DNA from 4 places in the Vibrio sp. R11-SG3-ISO3-SZ genome. Region 2 is predicted to be linked to each of the others. Evidence: predicted binding sites of a transcription regulator. Region 2 holds the regulator's gene; each other region holds the start of a gene.
What was found. Region 2 encodes PurR, which represses purine synthesis genes. Its sites were predicted from a motif close to TNANGNAAACGTTTNCNTNA; they were not measured.
Positions count from the first base shown of each region.

Region 1 (5,738 bases), on a different contig from region 2:
GCCTACCCACTGTATGAGCAGCTCCCCCAAATTCGGGCCAATTGGCGCATCATTATGTTGGCATGCGGCGTGGGTAGCGTCCTGTCAATGGCGACGGCCAGTCTGATTGCCGTTAGCCTAGACACCGACTTAACCTTGATCGCCAGTTTACTCGGCAAATCGGTAACCACGCCGATTGCGATGGAAGTCTCTAGCCATTTGGGCGGCGAACCCGCGATTGCAGCGATCTTAGTGCTGTTGGTCGGCTTGTTTGGGGCAATTTTCGCCTACCCTATCTACGGGCTGTTAAACATCACCCACCCAATTGCAAAGGGTCTGACCATGGGCACCGTCTCACATGCCCTTGGCACCGCGACCTGTGCGGAGAAAAACGCGCAAGATGCGGCGTTTAGCTCTCTGGCTCTGGTGGTATGTGGCGTGATCACCTCCATATTGGCACCGTCATTTTTCGCTCTGGCACTCTGGTTATCGCACTAGCTGCGGCTAGGCAGCGCGCCAGAATTGTGTGACATCACTCATCTATCAGTAAATTTGCACTCGTTACAATCGTAAGTGTGATTTTTATCACTGTATTGTTTGGTGCGTCGCATAGAATGATTGTCCAGTATCACAAGATGTCAACAACCTAGCTATGTTTTCCCTAGCATCGAGCTTGACTCTGAAATAACAATAAAGGATTTACTATGACCAGCCGCATAGAACAAGCCCTGACACAGCTCCCTAGCGACGTTGCCGATTACCTCAAACCCATCGTGCTGAGCGAGTCATTTGATGCCACCCTGTCAGCCGACCAATTTGAGCAGTTAAAAAACATCAGCGGTAACAACGATGCTGATACGCGAGTGATGCTCTTGCCTGTCGCGGCGGCGTTCTCCTACGCCCCCCTGTCTAAATTCTACGTGGGCGCGATTGTGCGCGGCTTAACGGGTCGCTTATATTTCGGTGCCAACGTTGAGATTGCCGGTGTGCAACTCGGTCAAACGGTACACGCCGAGCAATGTGCCATCAGCCACGCGTGGATGAAAGGCGAGCAAGGCATTTCTGACATCACCATCAACTACAGCCCTTGTGGCCACTGTCGTCAGTTTATGAATGAACTGTCGACGGCAAAAGAACTCACGGTTCAATTGCCTGAACGTGAAGGCAAGACTCTGCACGACTATCTGCCAGAAGCCTTTGGCCCTAGCGATCTCGGCATTGAGTCGGGTTTGATGTCTGAGGTCAATCACGGCTATCACAGTGAAGAGGGTGACGAGTTGGTACAAGCAGCACTGAAAGCGCTGAATATGAGCCACTCACCTTACACTCACAACCTGAGCGGTGTCGCACTCAAAACCACCGATGGCTCGACCTATCTCGGTGCGTACGCTGAAAACGCCGCGTTCAACCCAAGCTTGCCACCACTGCAAGTCGCGTTAATTCAACTGTTGATGGCCGGAAAATCCTTCAGCGAGATTGAATCTGCAGCCTTGGCAGAGATGGCCGAAGGCGGAATAAGCCACCTGGCCGACACGCAAGCGACCCTTGAAGTATTGGGACCAGATATTCCACTGACCTATCTTGCGATCTAAGCTTTAACGCCGACAAATTGTGCTCGATAAAAAAGCGCCTTTTATCCACATAACGTGAGTAAAAGGCGCTTTTTCTGTTTACGGTGACAGTGTTGCCTGCGAAGACCTATTCTGCCTACAACGAAAAGTAGCGGCTCACTATCGAGGCATCAAACGTCAAAGAACGGCGTCGCATCCACTTCTAGCTGACTTGGCGCAATCGCTTTGGCAATCTTGACGCTACTGCGTTTGAGATCGACAAAAGCCACATCGACATAATGCTTGTTCTTACGCGAGTAAAAACACTTCACTTCCGGTTTCAACGGCTCAGATTCATTGGATGTCCAGACGATGCCCACTCGCCCATCACTGAGTTCGACTAACGCCCCCACTGGGTACATACCGATACAGTTGATGAACTTATACACCAAGTCACGATCGAGGTGATTGGGCGTGAGGCTCAATAGAATTTTAAACGCCTCTGCCGAGCTCATTCCGCGCTTGTAGACGCGATCCGCGGTGAGGGCATCGTAGATATCCACAATGCAACTCATGCGACCGTGCAGTGGAATTTCATCCCCTTTAAGGCCGTTCGGGTAGCCGTTGCCGTCCAGTTTTTCGTGATGCATCAGACAGACATCACGGCTCACATCACTGAGCCCAGTCACGGACATGATCATATCTTTCGCAAACACTTGATGAAGCTTCATGTGCTCAAATTCTTCCGGTGTTAAGCGTGCCGGTTTGTGCAGCACCTTATCATCCACCTTCACTTTGCCCACATCATGAATAATGCCGCCGATCGCCATCTCTTTGAGCATCTCTCTTGGTAATTGCAGATGTTTACCAAAGGTCACCAATAAGGTGGCCACATTGACCGAATGCTCCAATAGGTACTCGTCCTTGTTGCGCAGCGCTGAAACACATTGCAGCGCATCGGAGTCCACCAGCGCCGATTCAATCAAATCTTCCGCCCAGTCATCGAACTCATCGACATGGACCGTTTTACCATCAAAAGTTTGGGTCAATACGCGATGAGCGAGCCCTTTGGCTTCACGAATAATATTGCTCGCTTTCTTCTGCATGGAAAAACGGCTTTTGGCTTTACGCTTAACTGCCTCGGTCTTCACCGATTCTACCGCCGCAGGTGGCGAAATGTTGTGCGAGTCATCGAATGGCTGTTGCACGGGTTTAAAAGTGCAACCTTTAGCAGACAAACTTTCGTCAACCCAAGCGAATTGGATACCATTTTTGATCAGTTGATTGACGGCTTGCTCTGACGGCACGCGCCCAGCATTTGCTAGGTTCACCTTTTTGTTGTCTTCCAGTGCGGTGACAAACATACCGACGGTTAGAGTGTCGATTGGAATTTTGATGGAATTATTAGGATCGTATTGCATTCTTATTTGATGATTACTCTACAACAAGTCACTTTAAGATTATAACTCTGATTTATGCTACATACCCAACAAATACATGCAAGAGTCCTAATATAAGTCACAAAATTGAGATGGACGCAAACGTTTGCCTTTTGAGATCTATCCTCGTATGATCAGCGCCAAATTCTACATCTCTAAAAGGTTGATTATGTTTGGTACAGCGACTCGTCAAAATGCAACGCGTGTTCTTCTCCTCGGCTCAGGTGAACTGGGTAAGGAAGTCGCCATTGAGTGTCAGAGACTGGGCTTAGAAGTCATCGCGTGTGACCGCTATGAAGATGCCCCTGCTATGCAAGTCGCGCATCGCAGTTACACACTAGACATGCTTGACGGCGACGCACTGCAAGCCATCATCGACAAAGAGCAACCTCACTATGTCGTGCCAGAAATTGAAGCGATCGCAACCGACAAGCTGGTCGAGCTTGAAGCGCGTGGTCTCAATGTCGTGCCGAGTGCGAAAGCCACACAGTTGACTATGAACCGTGAAGGCATTCGCCGCTTAGCCGCGGAAACGCTCTCTCTGACCACCTCTCCATACCGATTTGCCGACAACTATGACGAATTCACCGCAGCGATTGAGGCGGTCGGTCTGCCATGCGTGTGCAAGCCTGTGATGAGCTCATCGGGTAAAGGACAAAGCGTCATTAAGACAGATGCAGACATTGAAAAAGCCTGGGCATACGCTCAAGATGGCGGCCGCACTGGCGCAGGTCGCGTGATTGTTGAAGGCTTTATTGATTTTGATTACGAAATCACCCTACTGACGGTACGCGCCGTTGACGGCGTTCATTTCTGCGCCCCAATTGGGCATCGCCAAGAAGATGGCGATTACCGTGAGTCTTGGCAGCCACAAATCATGTCGGATAAGGCGCTAAAAGCGGCGCAGCATGCGGCGCAAAGCGTTGTCGATGCATTAGGCGGCTACGGCATTTTTGGTGTCGAACTCTTTATCAAAGGCGACACGGTGATTTTTAATGAAGTTTCGCCGCGCCCACACGATACCGGCCTGGTCACTTTGATGTCACAAGACAGTTCAGAGTTCGCACTGCATGTCCGCGCGTTTACCGGCATGCCAATCAGCAGCATTACTCAATACGGCCCTGCCGCATCTGCCGTCGTGTTAGGTCAAGGCACCTCACAAGACATTCGTTTTGAAGGCATGCAACAGGCACTCAGCGCGCCTCAAACCCAGCTGCGTTTATTCGGTAAACCTGATATCAACGGTCGCCGCCGTCTTGGCGTTGCGATTACACGCCGTGACACCATTGAGCAAGCCATCGAGAGCGCCGTCGACGCAGCCGGTAAGATCAAGGTGATTTACTGATAGGTTCACTCCTATGTCTATTTAAGTAATAAAAAACTCTGGTCCGTAATGGCCAGAGTTTTTTATTTTCGCCGATTGTCAGAGTTCCGATCGTCGCCTCATGATGGCGCCTGAATCAAATAGACCTCTTCGGCAAAGCGTGACAAACCGCGCTTCGCAATTTTTGGATGACGTTCGTCGGCATCATCTCGATAGAGCTTGGTCACTTGATACCCCTCATACAGAGCACGAACTTCCTGCTCGGCCACGCTAAATGGGGGGCCCGTCATCTCCAATTGAGGATAATCTAAGGTGACCAGTAAAATCCGCCCACCGGGTTTAAGTAACGACTGAATTCTTGCCACATAGTCGACACGCATCTCTTCAGGCAGCGCCACTAAGGCTGCGCGGTCATAGACCAAATCGACCGGTTTGACGGGCGCGGTAAAGACGTCTCCGGTGTAGATAGAGAGCTCATCGAATTGAAACAGCTCATGCTGACCATTGAGAGGAATCACCAATGGCGTATAAAAATGCTCAGCGAAAAAGGCGCGCACTGCTATGTTACTCAGCTCCACCCCTTGCACGTCACTGTGCTTGGTGGCAAGCCACACCAAATCTTCTGATTTACCACACAACGGCACAAATACGTTTTCATCTGCGCTGGGGTTGGTCGCTGGCCAGTATTGAATCAGCAATGGATTCACGTCTTCCAAGTGGAAACCAATCTCATTGGATGCCCATTTGGCATGCCAAAACTCAGGATCTTTCATTCTCTTTCTCTTTCGATGACTGACGTGCCATAGCCTAACGGAAAGTCAGCCTTCGTGGTAGGTGGGATAAGGCACTCGGCGATGGAATCTGATCATAATTGGTTACAACTTGCGGATGAACTTAAGCAAAAACGCGCAATCCAACCAAGGTAAGTTAATGAAATTGAGACCAACATCATAATTCAAACGTTTATCGAATAGCGGACCTTGGAAAGGCCATTTCCATCCCAAGATCTTAATCAGACACGTAGCACTTAGCGGTTCCTTTTTCCTCCATTTTCTAAGCGACTACGATTCTAAGGAGAGTGAATGAGCGTATTCTTGCGTACCACTGCACTGATGCTGTTAATGCTCAGCCGCGCCCCGGCGTTTGCCGCCATCCCTATGGCCCCTGACCGAGATGAAGGACCCAGTACCAAGCAAAACCAAGTCAGCCCTAAAGCGTTTAAACACAACTTGAGCGGTTTGTACGGCATTAAATCAACCGACGCCTCCCCCACTCAACCCTATTCAGATTTTGACGTGCTCTACAGCAAAGCGCACCAAGCGCAAGCGGAGCTCGAAACCTTATGTAAAAGTACCGCACTGTTAACCTCCACCGACGCTTACTTTGCTGGCGTAAAATCAAGCCAGCGAGCACAAGAGAAAATTGCCCATGAGCTCGACGGTCAAG
Region 1 covers NZ_JCBDGX010000040.1:7,099-12,836, forward strand. Annotated here, with positions in the region: gene AC6R1O_RS05310 (LrgB family protein) at 1-477, shown strand, start outside; gene cdd (cytidine deaminase) at 684-1,571, shown strand; gene AC6R1O_RS05320 (cyclic di-GMP phosphodiesterase) at 1,721-2,950, opposite strand; gene purT (formate-dependent phosphoribosylglycinamide formyltransferase) at 3,138-4,313, shown strand; gene AC6R1O_RS05330 (thiopurine S-methyltransferase) at 4,412-5,065, opposite strand; gene AC6R1O_RS05335 (nucleotidyltransferase family protein) at 5,375-5,738, shown strand, end outside.
Region 1: purT (formate-dependent phosphoribosylglycinamide formyltransferase) is a predicted target of PurR. The motif match lies at 3,063-3,082, and genes of this name have one in related genera.

Region 2 (5,738 bases):
CGTCTGCTCCAAACGGGAGACACTGTCGATACCCGCTTTCTTGAGCATTCGCTCGGTCGCTAGACGCAAGTTCGGCAGATCTTTCAGGCGCGTTGGTTTGGCGTTGGTTTGACGCTGCTTGTCTTTGTTGGCCGCCTCTAGTGCAGTGTTTGCCATCGCAATAGTCTGAGCGACATCCTGATCCCAGTCATGGCCAAGGGCATAGTATTTGGTGACCACAGGGAAACCACGTTTTTTATACACGTATGGCTCGAGTCCCTGAGCATTAAACAGTTGGGCCAACGAGTCGTCGGCGCGTATGTGAAGTTTGTCATTTACCACGAGGGCAAACATGATGTCATCAGCGAAGATTCCGAATCCACCAAACATTGAGCGAGACTTGATCTTGCCCAATGGTTCAAACAATCGCATTGAGTCTTTTAAAATTGGTTTATCCATGCTGTTATTCTCGGTGTATTACAATACGCCACCAAATTCAGGTCCGAGAGATTAGCAAAAATATGCAGGTTTTGTGTCAGTAGGGTGTCATTCTGGCTCATAAAAGAATAATCCTACTCACGGTGTGAGCGCATAATGCGCGCGCAACGTTTAAGTCATTGTATTCTTTGCTTTTGATAAAGAATTACGAAGTGCACATTTGCCATCGGCAACCCCGCTACCAAGCAGTCATCAACGTTGATATCGTTGAGTGGCTGCAACAGGCCGGAAGCTTTGCGTCCCATCCTTTCGAAATGGTTTGCCCTGTTCGTGGCATTCGTCGAACATAATAAGCATAAATAATTTATGGGCTAAACATCACGTTTTGATGGGTTAAATGTGATCTTAGTTCATAAAATAGAGGGGTGTTACCGAGAGAATAAAGCCCAGCGGATGAGAAGTATTCTCGCTGGGCTAGTCGATGTGATGTGCTGAACTTGTTCGTTGGTCTATTTCACCGTCGCCACGGTATCGCGCTCGACGATTTCTGGGTGCATTTCAAAAATACGTTTTTCATGCTCTTTGTCTTTAATACGTTCGAGCAAAATCTCAAATGCGTTTTTACCCACACGGCGCTTCGGCTGGTGAACCGTCGTTAGCGGTGGTGAAAAGTACTCGGCTAGCTCAATGTTGTCATAACCAATGACCGACATGTCTTCTGGAATACGAATGCCTTTTTGCTGTAAACGGCTCATCAAACCGAGCGCCATCGTATCGTTGAAACAGAATACTGCGGTTGGCTTTTCGTCCATGGCGACGATTTTGTCCGCGGCAAGCACGGCGGTATCGCACTCAAAGTTACCTTCTAAGATCCAATCTTCGTTGACGCTCAAACCCGACTCGTTCATTGCGCGCTTAAAGCCTTGGATGCGCTCTTGGCAGGCCGCTTTTTCAAAATGCCCACTCAAGCAAGCAATGCGCTTGTGGCCGTGATCAATCAGGTATTTTGTTGCGAGGTAGCCGCCTTCTTCCGAGTTGTCGATGATTTTATCGGCTTGTGAGCTTTCCGGGCCCCAATCCATCACCACCTTAGGGATGTCTTTATGACGGTCAAGCATTTCGCTCAACTCTTCGGTCAAATCTGAACACATCACTAAGATGCCATCGACGCGCTTTTCCGCCAGCATGCGAATGTAGTCACGTTGTTTCTCGTAGATGCCGCCAGTGTTACACAAGATCAAGGTGTAGCCTTGACGGTAGCAGTAGCTCTCAACCCCGTCGATCACTTCCGAGAAGAAAAGGTTGGTCGATTGAGTAACCAGCATGCCTATTGTGCGTGTCGAGTTACATTTCAGGCTGCGTGCAACGGCACTTGGGGCATAGTTCAACTCTTGAACCGCTTCCATCACTTTTTCTTGCGTGGCTTCAGCGACAAAGCGTGTTTTGTTGATCACATGGGATACAGTGGTGGTCGAGACACCCGCTAAGCGAGCGACGTCTTTAATCGTGGCCATATGGTTTTGTCCTGTCGATGACTGCCTACTATTCTATGAAAAGTTAAGTCTATAAAAGTAAAGTCTATACAAAGTTTAGAGTATGTAGACAGAAAGTATCAGAAACACAAAAACCGCCCTCAAAAAGCGGTTTGTATTTATTAGTTTTATCGTTTGCGGACCGAATTGTAGTCCGCAACGTCGATTTGGGCAAATAAAAAAACCGCCTTTGGGATCTCGCCACACCTTTTGTATGGGCTTAATCGCTATCGCCTTGCAGGTAGGCTTTATCCAATTGAATGAACGCGCACAATAGCGACGACAGCGCCGCATAGAAGCCGAATGTGTCGAGGCGCTGGCAGCGCTCGGCAAACCTCTCAATCCAAGGGAGTAGATGCTGCTCAATAAAATCGGCTTGCTCTTGGTAGGCGAGATGCGTGTCGCCTGCCGTCTGCTCTGCTGCATGAGCGCCGCGCACAATCAGGTTACCTAAAAAATCCAACTCTATCGCGAGATGATCAGAAGGTTCATTGAGCCCTGAATGCACGGCCACGCCATGTTGTTGGAGCAGAGTGTCCATCTGTTTGGCGGGCTCCCCATTGAGCAGTCCGGATTCATCTAAGTAGACAGAGGCGTAAGGCAACGCGCTGTCTCGGTCGGATTTTAAAAACAGGTCGCAATAGTCGGCTGATAGTTCCAACTGAGCATCTGGCCTGTCTTGCAATCGGTTCAATGCATCGATGAGCCTGTCTGCGGCTACGTTAAGCTCAGGGGTTTGTGCAAGTCCCGTCAGAAAGGTACGTGTGTCCACCGAATGATATTGGGCCAGCTCTTGCTCTGAGAGCTCTTTGGCAAACACGCTCGAAAACCACCAGTAGAGCTCGGCGCGTTGCTCATCAAAGGCGCGCTGCTCTTTTTCGGCGGGAGATAAAGGGTCGGAAATCTGGGCGTTAGGTGTCTCTGGCATGATGGGCTCTCAACTGAATCAGATGCCGTTAAGTCTAACGGATAAAAATGAACAGCGGTCAACCTGATTATGAGAAGAAATGGTCAAATATGGCAATTTGTGAACAGGGCAGCAAAGCTTGCTTTGCATCAATGAATCGCCAACTTTTCACCTCCCAAAGAGGACAAAGATGGAGTTGTGACTAATTATGAATAGAATAAAGCCATTGAATCAGTGTTTGAATAAGTGAGTAGAGCCGATGAGCTACCACATTTTGGTTGTTGAAGATGATGAAGTGACTCGCCGTAAATTGGCGGGCTACTTTCAAACCGAAGGGTATCAGGTGAGCCAAGCTGAGAATGGCGCGCAGATGCGCGACGTACTCAGTAGCAGTCGGGTCGATTTGGTGATGCTGGATATCAATCTGCCCAGCGAAGATGGCTTGATGCTGACGCGTGAGCTGCGCAGTCAATCGGACATCGGTATTATCTTGGTGACCGGGCGTACCGACAGCATTGATAAGATTGTTGGTCTAGAAATGGGCGCGGACGATTATGTCACTAAGCCATTTGAGCTTAGGGAACTGCTCGTCAGAGTCAAGAACCTCTTGTGGCGCATCGCACTGGCTGCGGGAGCGCAAAACGCGGGCAGCGATCAGCAAGACGGCGTGGTCCGCTTTGCTGAATGGACGTTCGATATTCAGCGCCGCGCTTTGAGCCGAGGGGATGAACCGGTCAAACTGACTAAAGCAGAGTATGAGCTTTTGGTGGCGCTCTCCTCTCACCCTAACCAAGTGCTCAGTCGGGAACGCATTCTTAATATGATCAGTCATCGTGTGGACGCACCCAATGATCGCACTATCGATGTCCTGATTCGACGCATGAGAGCGAAGATGGAGGCGGATCCAAAAAATCCGCAGATATTCGTCACCGTGCATGGCGAAGGCTACATGTTCGCCGGAGATTAACGTAGTTCGGCAATTAACGAGCGAAAATTGACGCAAAAGAAACGAAAAATCCAGGCATGCAGCCTGGATTTTTGTTTTAGGTCGAAGACGTTATCCGTCTACGCTGGCGGCCGGTTAAACGTCGCTCTGCGCAGCCTCCACCTCTAAGGCTTGCTCTTCATAATCGGACGCCCAGTCGCGGAGGTGTTGCCAAATGGTGCCCAGCGTTTCATGCCAGTAGCGCTCAGTTTGTTCGAGATATTTGCCCTTCGGCGCGTACTTCTCCCACGCTTGATCGATGTTTCTCTGCGCTAGGTAGTTGGTCGGCGCGGCGTAAGGTTTCAATCCTGCGGAGTGGAATTCATTCAGGGCACGGTTCATGTGACTGGCCGATGTGACCACCACCAACTTCTTGTTCTTAACGAACGCTGCCGCTTGGCGCGCTTCTTCCCAAGTATCTTTGGCGGTTTCGAGCAGAATGATGTCAGATTTAGAAACGCCAAGCGCCAGCGCTACTTTAGCCATCATGCGCGCATTGCTCACTTCAGAACCGGCGGCATAGCCTGAGAGAATCAGTTTAGAGCCCGGATAAATTCGCATCACACGAATCCCTTCGGTCAAACGCATTAGGCCGGCGCGACTCAGTTCTGAGGTGGGCGGAATGTCGTCGTCCACAACATGGCCGCTGCCAAGCACCATCACATAATCAATCGATTCATCGACAGGAAAAAAGGCCGAGTATTGGCGCTCGATAGGCATGAGAAGACGTGATGAAACGGGCTGGAAGGCAACGAGAAAAATGCCAACAAACGAGAAGAGAACAACGAAACATCCTGTTTTTTGTTTTCGTGTGAACATGACGAGCATGAGTCCCACAAGGCCAATGATCAGCAGGGCTGGCAAAGGCATAAGTAAAGCCGAGACGACTTTTTTCAGCTCAAACATACTTAAATAGTCCGAAAAAACACCAGTTGATTATAATTTAAGAGAAAGCCTCTTTATTCCTGCCTTTCTTGTGACAGAATAGCAGCACGATTCAACATCATAACTCAAGCTGCTGTGACTGAAGACCGCAATTTCGACGATATTGCCCACAAATTTGCAAAAAATATATACGGCTCTGACAAAGGCGAGATTCGACAAGTCATTGTTTGGGAAGACCTTCAAACCATCCTCGCCTCGTTACCCGCCAGTGATTCACCACTCGACGTGCTCGATGCCGGGGGTGGGTTGGCACAAATGTCGCAAAAGCTGGCGAAACTAGGCCATCGCATTACGTTATGTGATCTATCTTCTGAAATGCTGCAATTAGCTGAGCAGGATATTGCAAAAAATGGCTTGCTTGAGCAGTATCGCTTGATTCATTCGCCCGTTCAATCCATCGCTCAACACCAGCAGCAACCGGCGGATTTGGTGATGTTTCATGCCGTCATGGAGTGGTTGGCTGAGCCAAAGCCAGCGCTGCAAACGCTGTTAGAGCAGGTCAAACCGGGCGGTATCGCGTCGGTCATGTTCTACAACCATCATGGCCTCGTGTACAAAAATGTCGTGTGTGGCAACCTTCCGCATGTGTTAGAGGGAATGCCACACCGAAAGAGATTTAAGCTTCAGCCCCAAAAAGGGCTTAAGCCTGAAGATGTCTACCGTTGGATAGAGGAGTCGGGGTTTCACATTGAAGGGAAATCCGGCATTCGTTGTTTCAGTGACTACATTGGCGATCGCCAGTATATGGGCGACTACACCAGTGAGGATGTCTTGGCCCTAGAGAGGCAACTGTGCCGCCAAGAACCGTATGTGTCGCTCGGACGCTATATCCACGTTTGGGCAAGAAAGAATTAAAACAGGATAAACCATGAGTGAAATGACTCTGAATGCCGCTGAGCAACCGATTGATGAGTTGGTGGGTTGGGTCAAGCAGCATGATTTTTCATTGAAC
Region 2 covers NZ_JCBDGX010000150.1:29,508-35,245, forward strand. Annotated here, with positions in the region: gene AC6R1O_RS17040 (TfoX/Sxy family DNA transformation protein) at 1-438, opposite strand, end outside; cyclic di-GMP riboswitch class I at 643-751, opposite strand; gene purR (HTH-type transcriptional repressor PurR) at 927-1,931, opposite strand; gene torD (molecular chaperone TorD) at 2,170-2,877, opposite strand; gene torR (two-component system response regulator TorR) at 3,116-3,823, shown strand; gene elyC (envelope biogenesis factor ElyC) at 3,938-4,747, opposite strand; gene cmoM (tRNA uridine 5-oxyacetic acid(34) methyltransferase CmoM) at 4,844-5,641, shown strand; gene mukF (chromosome partition protein MukF) at 5,655-5,738, shown strand, end outside.

Region 3 (5,738 bases), on a different contig from region 2:
TTTAGCCTGGGGTGGTTTGGCAAAGTATGGCCAGTGTATGTCAAATTTGTCTGCCCGCTGCTTGTCGCGACGGTGATCTGGGCGTCGTTTTAAAAAGCTTGAAGAGTGCCTGACAGGCACTCTTCAACCCTTCAACTAGCCACGACCTCGTGTTTTTGTCCCTTTTATCGCCGCATTTTTTTCAATAAAGTCGATGATCATCCCTGCAATGTCTTTACCTGTTGCGGCTTCAATACCTTCAAGACCAGGAGATGAGTTCACTTCCATCACCAGTGGCCCACGTTCTGAGCGCAACAAATCCACGCCAGCGACGTTAAGACCCATGATTTTGGCCGCAGCAACCGCAGTGCGGCGCTCTTGCGGCGTGATTTTGACGAGTGATGCGCTGCCGCCTCGATGCAGATTAGAGCGAAATTCGCCTTCCGCCCCTTGACGCTTCATCGCGGCGATCACCTTGTCGCCAATCACAAAACAGCGAATATCGGCGCCGCCGGCTTCTTTAATGTACTCTTGGACCATGATGTTGGCCTTCAAGCCCATAAATGCTTCAATCACACTTTCGGCTGCTTTTCGTGTTTCGGCAAGCACTACGCCAATACCTTGTGTTCCTTCTAGAAGCTTGATCACAACAGGCGCACCGCCGACCATCTCCAACAAATCTTTCACATCATCCGGTTTGCTGGCAAAACCGGTGATCGGCATACCGATGCCTTTGCGAGAAAGTAACTGCATGGAACGAAGCTTATCTCTAGAGCGGGTGATCGCCACGGACTCGTTGACCGGATAAACACCCATCATCTCAAATTGACGCAACACAGCGGTGCCATAGAACGTCACCGAGGCGCCAATACGAGGAATGATGGCATCAAACCCTGACAGCTCTTCGCCTTTGAAATGAATTTCAGGTTTGTCTGAGTTGATATTCATGTAACAACGTAGAGCGTCAATAACCTTCACTTCGTGGCCGCGTTCTTTTGCTGCCTCGATTAAACGCTTGGTCGAGTAAAGTTTAGCGTTACGAGACAGAACACCGATTTTCATGCTGTGATTTCCTAATAGGGCAATACTCATCCGGCGATGGTCTCCGAATGAGTGCAAACAAAACAATAGAAACTCAGATGCCAGAGCGAGCACCTGTGACTTTTAAGATAAAGAGTCAGCGCGAAAAAGTGGCAATATTGACGCCTCAGCGCTGTAAGGACGCGAACCTTAGCAGTGGGGTAAATGGCTTGGCTAACAAAAATTAATTGTCGTCACTACAAATATTATCGCTCGATAGTGGCCCAAGCCGTGCGGTGATTTTGAGCCACAAAAAAGCCGAGTAAGAGCTCGGCTAATACAGTAATACTATGTTTAGATGAAAGACTATGCCTTCTCAGGAATCGCTTCCAGAAGGGCGACCATTTGCTCCCAAAAGAGCGCCACGGTATCAATCTTAACCTTCTCATCTGGTGAGTGAGGGAACTTAATGGTAGGACCAAAAGAGACCATATCCATATTGGGGTAAGGTTCTTTAAATAGACCACACTCTAGACCGGCGTGAATCACCATGATGTTCGGCTTGTGACCGTAAATGCCTTCATACATGTCGCGGAAGATGGCCATGATCTCTGAATCCGCATCCGGTTTCCAGCCAGGGTAGGCGCCAGAGAAAGCGATCTTAGCACCAGCAAGCTCAGCCACGGAGGTGAGCATGCCTTCAACTTGTTGGCGACCTGAATCAATCAAAGAACGAACTAAGCAGAGAACGCGAATAGCTGATTTTTCTGTGGTAATGACACCAACGTTTAATGAGGTCTCGACCACTCCTTCAATGTCGTCACTCATACGAATCACGCCATTCGGACAGGCGTTCAAAGCGGCGATAAAACGTTGTTGATCGGCAATAGACAACACATCTTCCTGGCTGTCACTCGCTTCATTAAACGTGACTAGGCTTGTTTCCACTTTGCCGAGCTCGTTGGTAAGCAGTTGTGTGTAGAACTGATAAAGCTCGGCAAGCTTAGCTTCGTTTTCAGCAGGGACGGCGACCGTAACAAACGCTTCGCGTGGAATTGCATTGCGCAGGCTACCACCACGGAATTCAATCAGGCGCAAATCCAGTTCGCTTGCGTGACCTGCTAGGAATCGAGCGAGGAGTTTGTTGGCATTCCCGCGTCCAGTGTGGATATCACAGCCTGAGTGTCCGCCTTTTAAGCCTTTAAGAATAAGCTGTCGGGTCACATAGCCCGCGGGCAGAGCTTCGCGTTGGATCTCGAACGTCATTTCACCGTCGATACCACCGGCACAACCCATGTACACTTCACCCTCTTGCTCAGAATCGGTATTAAGCAGAATGTCGCCTTCTAACCAACCCGCTTCAAGACCAAATGCGCCAGTCATGCCTGCTTCTTCATCAATCGTCAGCAGCACTTCTAGTGGCCCGTGTTTAATGTCATTGGACGCCAATACCGCGAGACAAGACGCCATACCAATGCCGTTGTCCGCACCCAAGGTTGTGCCTTTGGCGGTGACCCACTCACCATCAATATAAGGTTGGATCGGGTCTTGGGTAAAATCATGATCCGTGTCTTCGTTTTTCTGCGGCACCATATCAATGTGAGCCTGCAGAACCACACCTTTTTTATTCTCCATCCCTTTGGTCGCCGGTTTTTTGATGAAGACGTTGCCGGTTGGATCGCGTTTGACTTCTAGGCCTTGATCGGTCGCCCAATCAATGATCATTTGCGCTAGGGCTTCTTCGTGTTTCGATGGGTGAGGAATGGAGCAAATCTTGTCGAAAAACTGCCACAAAGGCGCTGGTGACAAGCTGCTAATTTCAGAATGGAACTCAGACACGGATAACTCCTTATAATGAGAGATGGCAAATATTGTCTTATGCACCAAATGATGAGTAGCACAAACATCCAAACTTGCCGATTTGATGTTGGTCAGAATAGCACTCTCAAGATCGATACCCAAGTGAGTTGATGCAAACTGCAGCGAAAAGTGCCTACCCCTCTATCGACGCGATATTCAATGATATGATTATCAATCTGACAGATTAACTTAGATTCTAGTGATTTTTATGTAATTAAATTACAGCTGTGTTTTGATTTGAATCAGTAATTGCACTTTTTTGTGACTTTTATCACTCGGGGTGTTGTAATTTAATTTCTATAAGGTATATTTGTAACCACTTCGGCAGCGAAGTAAAAACGCTCAAAGGATGAGTCCGAGTTATCGCCTCCAAGGAACTGAGAAATCAATCATTGTAATGTGTTTAATTGATTTAGAAGGTGATGTTATGAAAGGTTTACCAAGTGCAGCGTTCTGGCTAAACAAATCTGTTTATACAGGAAGCTTTACTTACCCCACTAGCTTTGGTTACTAACACTGAAAGCTTGTTTATCTCGAACGTTATGTTCACCCCCTAATATTGGAATATATTTGCAGCGCCGTTTTCGCTGACATGATTCAACCGCCACTCATTTTGAGTGGCGTTTTTTTATCCGCCAACTCACCGATTTCTCCTTATTAATGCCATTCTCTGCATATTATGCACATAAGCACGTGTTACTCAGGTTACAAACTGCCGTTCTGGATTTGAAAGTTTACAACATGGTACAAAAGTTCACCGTCTGAATGATGATGTCTTTTCTTTCTATCTTTATGAATTTTATTTGTTTTTGTTTTGTTTGTGGCTCTTTTATAGCGATAGGTTGCCCATTTACAACCCGAAATATTGATTAGAGTCATAATTCTATCTGGAATTTACTATTTGATGACTTTATAATTCCGCCAATCGATTACGCAACCGTTTACTTTTTACCCTTTTAGGATTCGATCATGTTCGAAAAACTGTTCAAACTCAGTGAAAATGGCACGAATGTCAAAACTGAGATCATTGCCGGTGTGACCACATTCCTGACAATGGCTTACATCATTTTTGTCAACCCAGCTATGCTGGCCGATGCAGGGATGGACAAGGGCGCTGTCTTTGTTGCGACCTGTTTAGCCGCTGCGATTGGCTGTTTTATCATGGGCTTTGTCGCTAACTACCCGATTGCATTGGCGCCAGGTATGGGCCTCAACGCGTTTTTCACTTATGGCGTTGTTTTGGGTATGGGCCACTCATGGCAAGTCGCGCTCGGTGCGGTGTTTATCTCTGGTTTGATCTTCATGGCGCTTTCGGTATTCAAAATCCGTGAGTGGATCATCAACTCCATCCCATTGTCGCTGCGCACGGGTATCTCTGCGGGTATTGGTCTATTCCTTGCGTTTATCGGCCTACAAAACTCAGGCATCGTCGTTGATAATCCAGCGACCTTGGTCGGCTTGGGCCACATCACAAACCTAGCGCCAGCCTTGGCCGCCTTGGGCTTTTTCTTGACCATCGGTTTGGTGTACCGCGGCGTTCGTGGCGCTGTGATGATCGCGATCCTTATTATCACCGCACTTGGTCTATTGGTAGGTGATGTGCAGTGGGGCGGAGTGATGTCGACACCACCAAGCATTGCGCCGACCTTTATGGAAATGAACATTGCAGACGTGTTTGAAGTGGGCATGATCTCAGTGGTCTTTGCTTTCTTGTTTGTTGATCTCTTTGATACGGCGGGTACGCTGGTGGGTGTTGCAACTAAGGCGAACTTCATCAAAGAAGACGGTAAACTACCACGTTTGAACAAAGCACTATTGGCGGACTCAACAGCAACGTCAATGGGCGCGGTACTCGGTACCTCAAGCACCACGTCTTACGTAGAGTCTACGGCAGGGGTTGCGGCAGGCGGTCGTACTGGTTTAACGGCGGTGGTTGTTGGCGTGCTGTTCTTGTTGGCACTGTTCTTCTCGCCTTTGGCTGGCATGATTCCTCCATACGCGACCGCTGGCGCACTGTTCTACGTAGCGATTCTAATGATGTCTGGCTTGGTCAGCATCGATTGGCGTGATCTAACAGAAGCGGCGCCGGTTGTGGTGACGTGTCTGCTGATGCCACTGACTTACTCAATCGCAGAAGGTATTGCACTGGGCTTTATCTCTTACGCTGCAATTAAGTTACTGAGTGGTAAAGGACGCGACGTGTCTGTGAGCGTTTGGGTACTGTCGGCAGTCTTCTTACTGAAGTACGTCTTCGCTGGTTAATCACAAACATTGAATCAACAACGCCACAGCGCTTTCGCTGTGGCGTTGTTTTATAGAGAATATAATTCGCCATTGGTATTGGCCCCCGCTTCCGGTAAAATAATCGTTTGCGTAGCTTTTCCCCTATTTGGCCTGGTGCATCAAGCTGTAGGTTGTATCAACTTAGCTTGTTTTTCAGGGGATGCCGATTGGACAAAACTATTAGGTTATTACAATGAGTAAAAAATTCATCATCACTTGGGATCAGATGCACGCGTACTGTCGTGAACTTGCAGAAAAGCAGATGCCTGCCGAGCAATGGAAAGGGATTTGGGCTGTAAGCCGTGGCGGTTTAGTACCGGGCGCTATTTTAGCGCGTGAACTCGGCATTCGTTACGTGGATACCATCTGTATTTCAAGCTATGATCACGATCACCAACGTGATATGAGCGTATTGAAAGCACCTGAAGGTGACGGTGAAGGTTACCTTATCGTTGAAGACCTGGTCGACAGTGGTGACACAGCACGCAAACTACGTGACTTGTACCCGAAAGCGAAATTGATCGCCGTGTGCGCGAAACCATCGGGCGCTGAGCTTTTAGATGACTACGTGGTTGATATCGCTCAAGAGACTTGGA
Region 3 covers NZ_JCBDGX010000083.1:3,918-9,655, reverse strand. Annotated here, with positions in the region: gene AC6R1O_RS10650 (sodium-dependent transporter) at 1-93, shown strand, start outside; gene rimK (30S ribosomal protein S6--L-glutamate ligase) at 136-1,041, opposite strand; gene AC6R1O_RS10640 (aminoacyl-histidine dipeptidase) at 1,366-2,838, opposite strand; gene vcdP (small protein VcdP) at 3,209-3,373, shown strand; gene AC6R1O_RS10630 (NCS2 family permease) at 3,829-5,121, shown strand; gene gpt (xanthine phosphoribosyltransferase) at 5,336-5,738, shown strand, end outside.
Region 3: AC6R1O_RS10630 (NCS2 family permease) is a predicted target of PurR. The motif match lies at 3,789-3,808, and genes of this name have one in related genera.

Region 4 (5,738 bases), on a different contig from region 2:
GCGATGTCCGCTTTCACGCCACAGTGACCCGCAAAGGCCATCTCTGCCAAGGTCACGAACAGACCGCCATCCCCTTTATCGTGGTAAGCCACCAGCTTGTCATCACGAACTAGCGTTTGCATGGCGTCAAAGAAGCCTTTTAGCTGCTCTGCGTTATCCACGTCCGCAGGCTTATCACCCAGTTGTTTGTAAACCTGTGCGAGTGCTGTCGCGCCTAGACGGTTCTTACCGTTACCAAGGTCAACGAGAACCAGTGACGTCTCGCCTTTGTCAGTATGTAGCTGAGGCGTTACTGTCTTACGAACATCTTCAACACGACCAAATGCGGTGATCACCAATGAAAGTGGTGAGGTCACCTCTTTGCTTTCACCATTATCTTCCCATTTAGTCTTCATCGACATGGAATCTTTACCCACCGGGATAGTAAGACCTAGCGCTGGACATAGCTCTTCCCCGACGGCTTTCACTGCTTCGTAAAGACCGGCATCTTCACCTGGGTGACCTGCTGGAGACATCCAGTTCGCTGACAGTTTAATGCGCTTGATATCACCGATATCTGTCGCTGCAATGTTTGTTAGAGACTCACCTACTGCTAGACGTGCTGATGCACCAAAGTCGAGAAGAGCCACTGGTGTGCGCTCACCCATAGACATCGCTTCACCGTGGTAAGAGTCGTAGCTTGCTGCGGTTACCGCGCAGTTTGCCACTGGAACCTGCCAAGGACCAACCATCTGGTCACGCGCAACAAGACCAGTTACCGAGCGGTCACCGATAGTGATCAGGAAGGTTTTCTCTGCCACTGTTGGTAGGCGTAGAACGCGATCAACCGCTTCGTTAATTTCGATGCCATCGCGTTCAATCGCTGGGCTATCGACTTTAAGTGTTTTCGCATCACGGTGCATCTTCGGCGTTTTACCCAACAAGATGTCCATTGGCATATCGATTGGCGTGTTGTCGAAGTGAGAATCTTCTAGTGTTAGATGACGCTCTTCAGTAGCCACACCGACCACCGCGTAAGGCGCACGTTCACGCTTACAGATGGCATCGAATACTTCCATATTCTCTGGCGCCACTGCCATTACGTAACGCTCTTGAGATTCGTTACACCAGATCTCAAGTGGGCTCATGCTCAGCTCGTCGTTTGGTACGTCGCGTAGCTGGAATAAACCACCACGTTCGCCATCATCACACAGCTCTGGTAGTGCATTTGAGATACCGCCTGCACCCACATCGTGGATAAACGCGATTGGGTTGCTCTCACCAAGCTGCCAACAACGGTCGATCACTTCCTGACAACGACGCTCCATCTCTGGGTTTTCACGCTGTACAGAAGCAAAGTCAAGATCTTCCGCAGACTGACCTGACGCCATTGAAGAGGCCGCACCACCGCCAAGACCAATGTTCATCGCAGGACCACCCAGTACGATGAGTTTTGCACCCACAGGGATCTCTTTCTTCTGAACGTGCTCGTCACGGATATTACCCATACCACCAGCAATCATGATTGGCTTGTGGTAACCACGGATCTCTTCACCCGCATGAGAGGTCACTTTCTCTTCGTAAGTACGGAAGTAACCCAGTAGGTTTGGACGACCAAATTCGTTGTTGAACGCCGCGCCACCTAGAGGGCCTTCTAGCATGATATCAAGGGCGTTAACGATACGACCTGGCTTACCAAAATCGGTTTCCCATGGCTGTTCAAAACCTGGAATACGTAGGTTAGAGGTAGTAAAACCAACCAGACCGGCTTTAGGCTTGCCGCCAATACCCGTTGCACCTTCGTCACGAATCTCACCACCAGAACCGGTAGACGCACCTGGCCAAGGCGAGATAGCGGTTGGGTGGTTGTGCGTCTCAACCTTCATTAGGATGTGCGCGTCTTCGTGGTGGTAGGTGTATTGACGAGTATCAGGTTCTGGGAAGAAACGACCTACTTTTGAACCCGTCATGACTGCTGCGTTATCTTTGTAAGCAGACAAAACATGATCAGGTGTCGTTTCAAATGTGTTCTTGATCATCTTAAACAGCGACTTCTCTTGATCAACACCGTCGATCGTCCAGTCTGCGTTAAAGATTTTATGACGACAGTGCTCTGAGTTTGCTTGAGCAAACATCATCAGTTCGATGTCGTTCGGGTTGCGACCCAGTTTAGTGAAGTTTTCTACTAGGTAGTCAATTTCATCTTCCGCCAGTGCCAAGCCCAAGGAAACGTTTGCCTCTTCAAGCGCAAGACGACCGCCCGCAAGAATATCAACGTGAGCAACAGGCTTAGGTTCAGCAACGCTAAACAGTGCAGAGGCAGCATCAAGCTGAGTAAATACGGATTCCATCATGCGGTCATGGATGAGTGCTTTCACCGCATCCACTTGTGCGTCGTTTAACGCCACCGATGATTCAATGTAGTATGCCGTACCACGCTCTAGACGCTTAACGCTTGAAAGGCCACAGTTATGGGCAATGTCGGTGGATTTAGAAGACCAAGGAGAGATGGTGCCCGGACGAGGAGTCACAAGCAACAAAAGACCTTCAGGTGCGTGCTCTTCGATCGTTGGGCCGTAGGTCAACAACTTTTCTAGCTTTGCTAGTTCAGCGTCAGACAGATCTGCGGTAAGGTCAGCAAAGTGCATAAACTCAGCGTAAATACCTGTCACAGGCAGGTCTTGTTCACGACAAAGTTCTACTAGTTTGTTAACACGAAACTCAGAAAGAGCTGGGGAGCCACGCAAAATTCTCATGTGCTTAGGTCTCTTATGCAATTGATTAAGATGATATTGGAATAAATTCAATACGTTATAAAAAACAGTTCAAACCTATGCCAATCGCACCTCTGCGTTTGCGAGCGCATTATATAGCAATTGGTTTTGTGATGTAACACCAAACGCAACCGTTTGCGTCATTTTTTTTCATCGGCATACCGCCAGCACAATCGCCGCAAAGCCTTTCTTTCCTGTCCCGTCCACAAGCTCACCCTGTACGGAAGAGCATGAGCCATCATGGCCGGTGAACATGATGATTTTTTGAACTCTGCGGCTTCGCCGTCGATAGTTTCTTGCCTTGTGATGACACTTTGATATAAATGCCCTACTGGAAGTATGAGACTCTCTTTAATGAACAAGTATGACTTTAGCCCGCTGAAAGCCTTGTGCGCGCTGCTTTTTTCTGCGCTTTTTTTGACGGGATGCCAAATTGAATCTAAGCCGAAAAGCGAATTAGACCAAATTCGCGAACGTGGAGTGCTTCGCGTTGGCACCCTCAATAACCAGCTCTCCTATTATATTGGTCCTGATGGCCCGGCAGGCCTTGATTACGAAATCGCCCGTGAATTTGCCAACGAGCTTGGTGTGCAATTGGAAATGAAACCGGCCTATCGCATTTCGAGCCTCTACCCAGCGCTGGAAAAGGGTGAGATCGATATTATCGCGGCGGGCCTCAGTCAATCACCTGAGCGCATGAGCCGATTTCGCCCTGCCCCCGCCTATTATTACGTCAGTCAACAACTGGTGTATCGCAAAGGGCAGTGGCGACCACGAAATCTAGAGCAGTTGATTGAGCGACAGGCCGAGCTCATTGAAGAGAACGACGGCAAGCCCGTTTTAAGTATTGTCAGTGACTCTCACTTCAATACGACGTTAGGAGAGATTCAAATCGACTACCCGGAGTTTACCTATAAGGTCGACGCCAATGTCGATGTCAATGACCTGCTCAAGCAAGTCTCTGATGGTGAACTGCTATTTACCGTCGCAGACTCGGTCGAGATCTCGCTATCACAGCGGATTTATCCCGATGTGGCACTGGCGTTTGAGCTGACCGAAGATCAGCCCATCTCCTGGTTCTTACGACGCAGCCAAGACGAAAGCCTCTACGCCTTGCTGATCGAGTTCTTTGGTCATCTACAACAATCCGGGCATCTCGCCTCACTGGAAGAGAAATACATCGGCCATATCGACAGCTTTGATTACGTCGATACCCGCGCCTTTATCCGCGCGTTGGATTCCACGCTACCGACGTGGTCGCCACTGTTTAAGAAATACTCCGATGAATTTGATTGGCGATTGGTCGCAGCACTGGCTTATCAAGAATCACACTGGAACCCTCGCGCTAAATCACCAACTGGGGTTCGTGGCATGATGATGCTGACGCTGCCGACGGCCAAAAGTGTAGGTGTGACCAACCGACTCGATCCCGAGCAATCGGTCAGAGGTGGTGTTGAGTACTTGCGGCGCATGGTGGCGCGCATTCCAGACACCATCGAAAGCCACGAGAAAATTTGGTTTGCGTTGGCGTCGTACAATGTCGGCTATGGTCATGTAATGGACGCCCGCCGCCTGACGAAAAAACAAGGCGGTAATCCCGATGCCTGGTCAGATGTCAAAGACAGACTGCCCCTGCTTCGCCTTAAGAAATACTACAGTACCACTCGCTATGGCTACGCGCGAGGTGATGAAGCACGCAACTATGTGGAGAATATTCGTCGCTACTATCAGAGCATTATTGGTCACGTTGAACAGAAGGAGTCCAGCATTGAGGACTTGACCGTTGACGATCTGGTGGTGATCGAACTGCCAGATGAAGAAGAGCCGGAAGGCGAGGCCGTCATCGAACAAGAAATCGAAAGCGCCTCTTCCGCTGACAGCCATCTCGATCAATAATAAGCCGAGCACAGAGCTTAGCGTCGCGAACTCTCGCGCGCTAAGCCCATTTCTATCCTGTGCCTAATCACTCACGTAACATTCTTAAAACGGTAACATTGGACGGTTATAAGAATCGACACCTAGGACAAAGTATCCTTAGGTGACACATGAGTGTCTGTCGTTAACATTAGCTAGGAGGTTGTTTTATGCGTCGACGTAAACTGCAGTCAAAACGCCTTAACAAGACTGTATCAGCGAATCGCCGAAAGCGAATGATCAGCAACAACAAGAAGAAAGTCATCGCACGTCACCGTGCATTTATGCAACTCATTTGTGCATAAACCCTACAGAGCAAACATCTTACTTAAGATGTTTGCTTAAAAACTCCCCCACCTACTCCATCGACTCTGACGCATCGTCATGTTTTAACGCTCGCTTGGCCGCTTTTTTCTCTTTTCTACGTCGGCGAAAAAAGGCCTGAAGCTGCTCTCGGCACTCCGACTCCAACAATCCATGCTCGACGTCTGCGTAATGGTACGCTGCTTGATGTTCAAACAAGTTTAATACCGTACCTGCAGCCCCCGCTTTTAAGTCCGGTGCGCCAAACACAATCCGTTTAACGCGGCTGTGAAGCAGGGCTCCTGCACACATAGGGCAAGGCTCTAGCGTGACATATAACGTGGTGTCTAATAAGCGGTAGTTGCCAAGCTGTTGCCCTGCTTGGCGCAACACTTGAATCTCCGCATGTGCGGTTGCATCGTGTTGACCAATCGACTGATTCCATCCTGTCGCGATAACCTTCCCCTCCTTGACCAGCACCGCGCCAACGGGGACTTCACCTTGCTGTTCAGCCAGTTTGGCTTGTTCCATCGCAAGACGCATAAAGTGTTCATCTTGGGGGGTAAATGTGTCGGTAGACAATGGAGAATCCTCGATAGTGATGAAGAGGCTTGATCCTAGTGGTTTGTGGGTGAAATGGGAAGTGGGTTGTGGGTTGTGGGTTGTGGGTTGTGGGTTGTGGGTTGTGGAAAAGAATACGCCAGCGGGATCGCTGGCGTAAATATTTAATTTAGGAGACTTGGCTTATAGTGAGACCAAGTCGCCGCG
Region 4 covers NZ_JCBDGX010000077.1:62,632-68,369, reverse strand. Annotated here, with positions in the region: gene purL (phosphoribosylformylglycinamidine synthase) at 1-2,735, opposite strand, end outside; gene mltF (membrane-bound lytic murein transglycosylase MltF) at 3,108-4,649, shown strand; gene AC6R1O_RS09940 (hypothetical protein) at 4,838-4,972, shown strand; gene tadA (tRNA adenosine(34) deaminase TadA) at 5,025-5,552, opposite strand.
Region 4: purL (phosphoribosylformylglycinamidine synthase) is a predicted target of PurR. The motif match lies at 2,877-2,896, and genes of this name have one in related genera.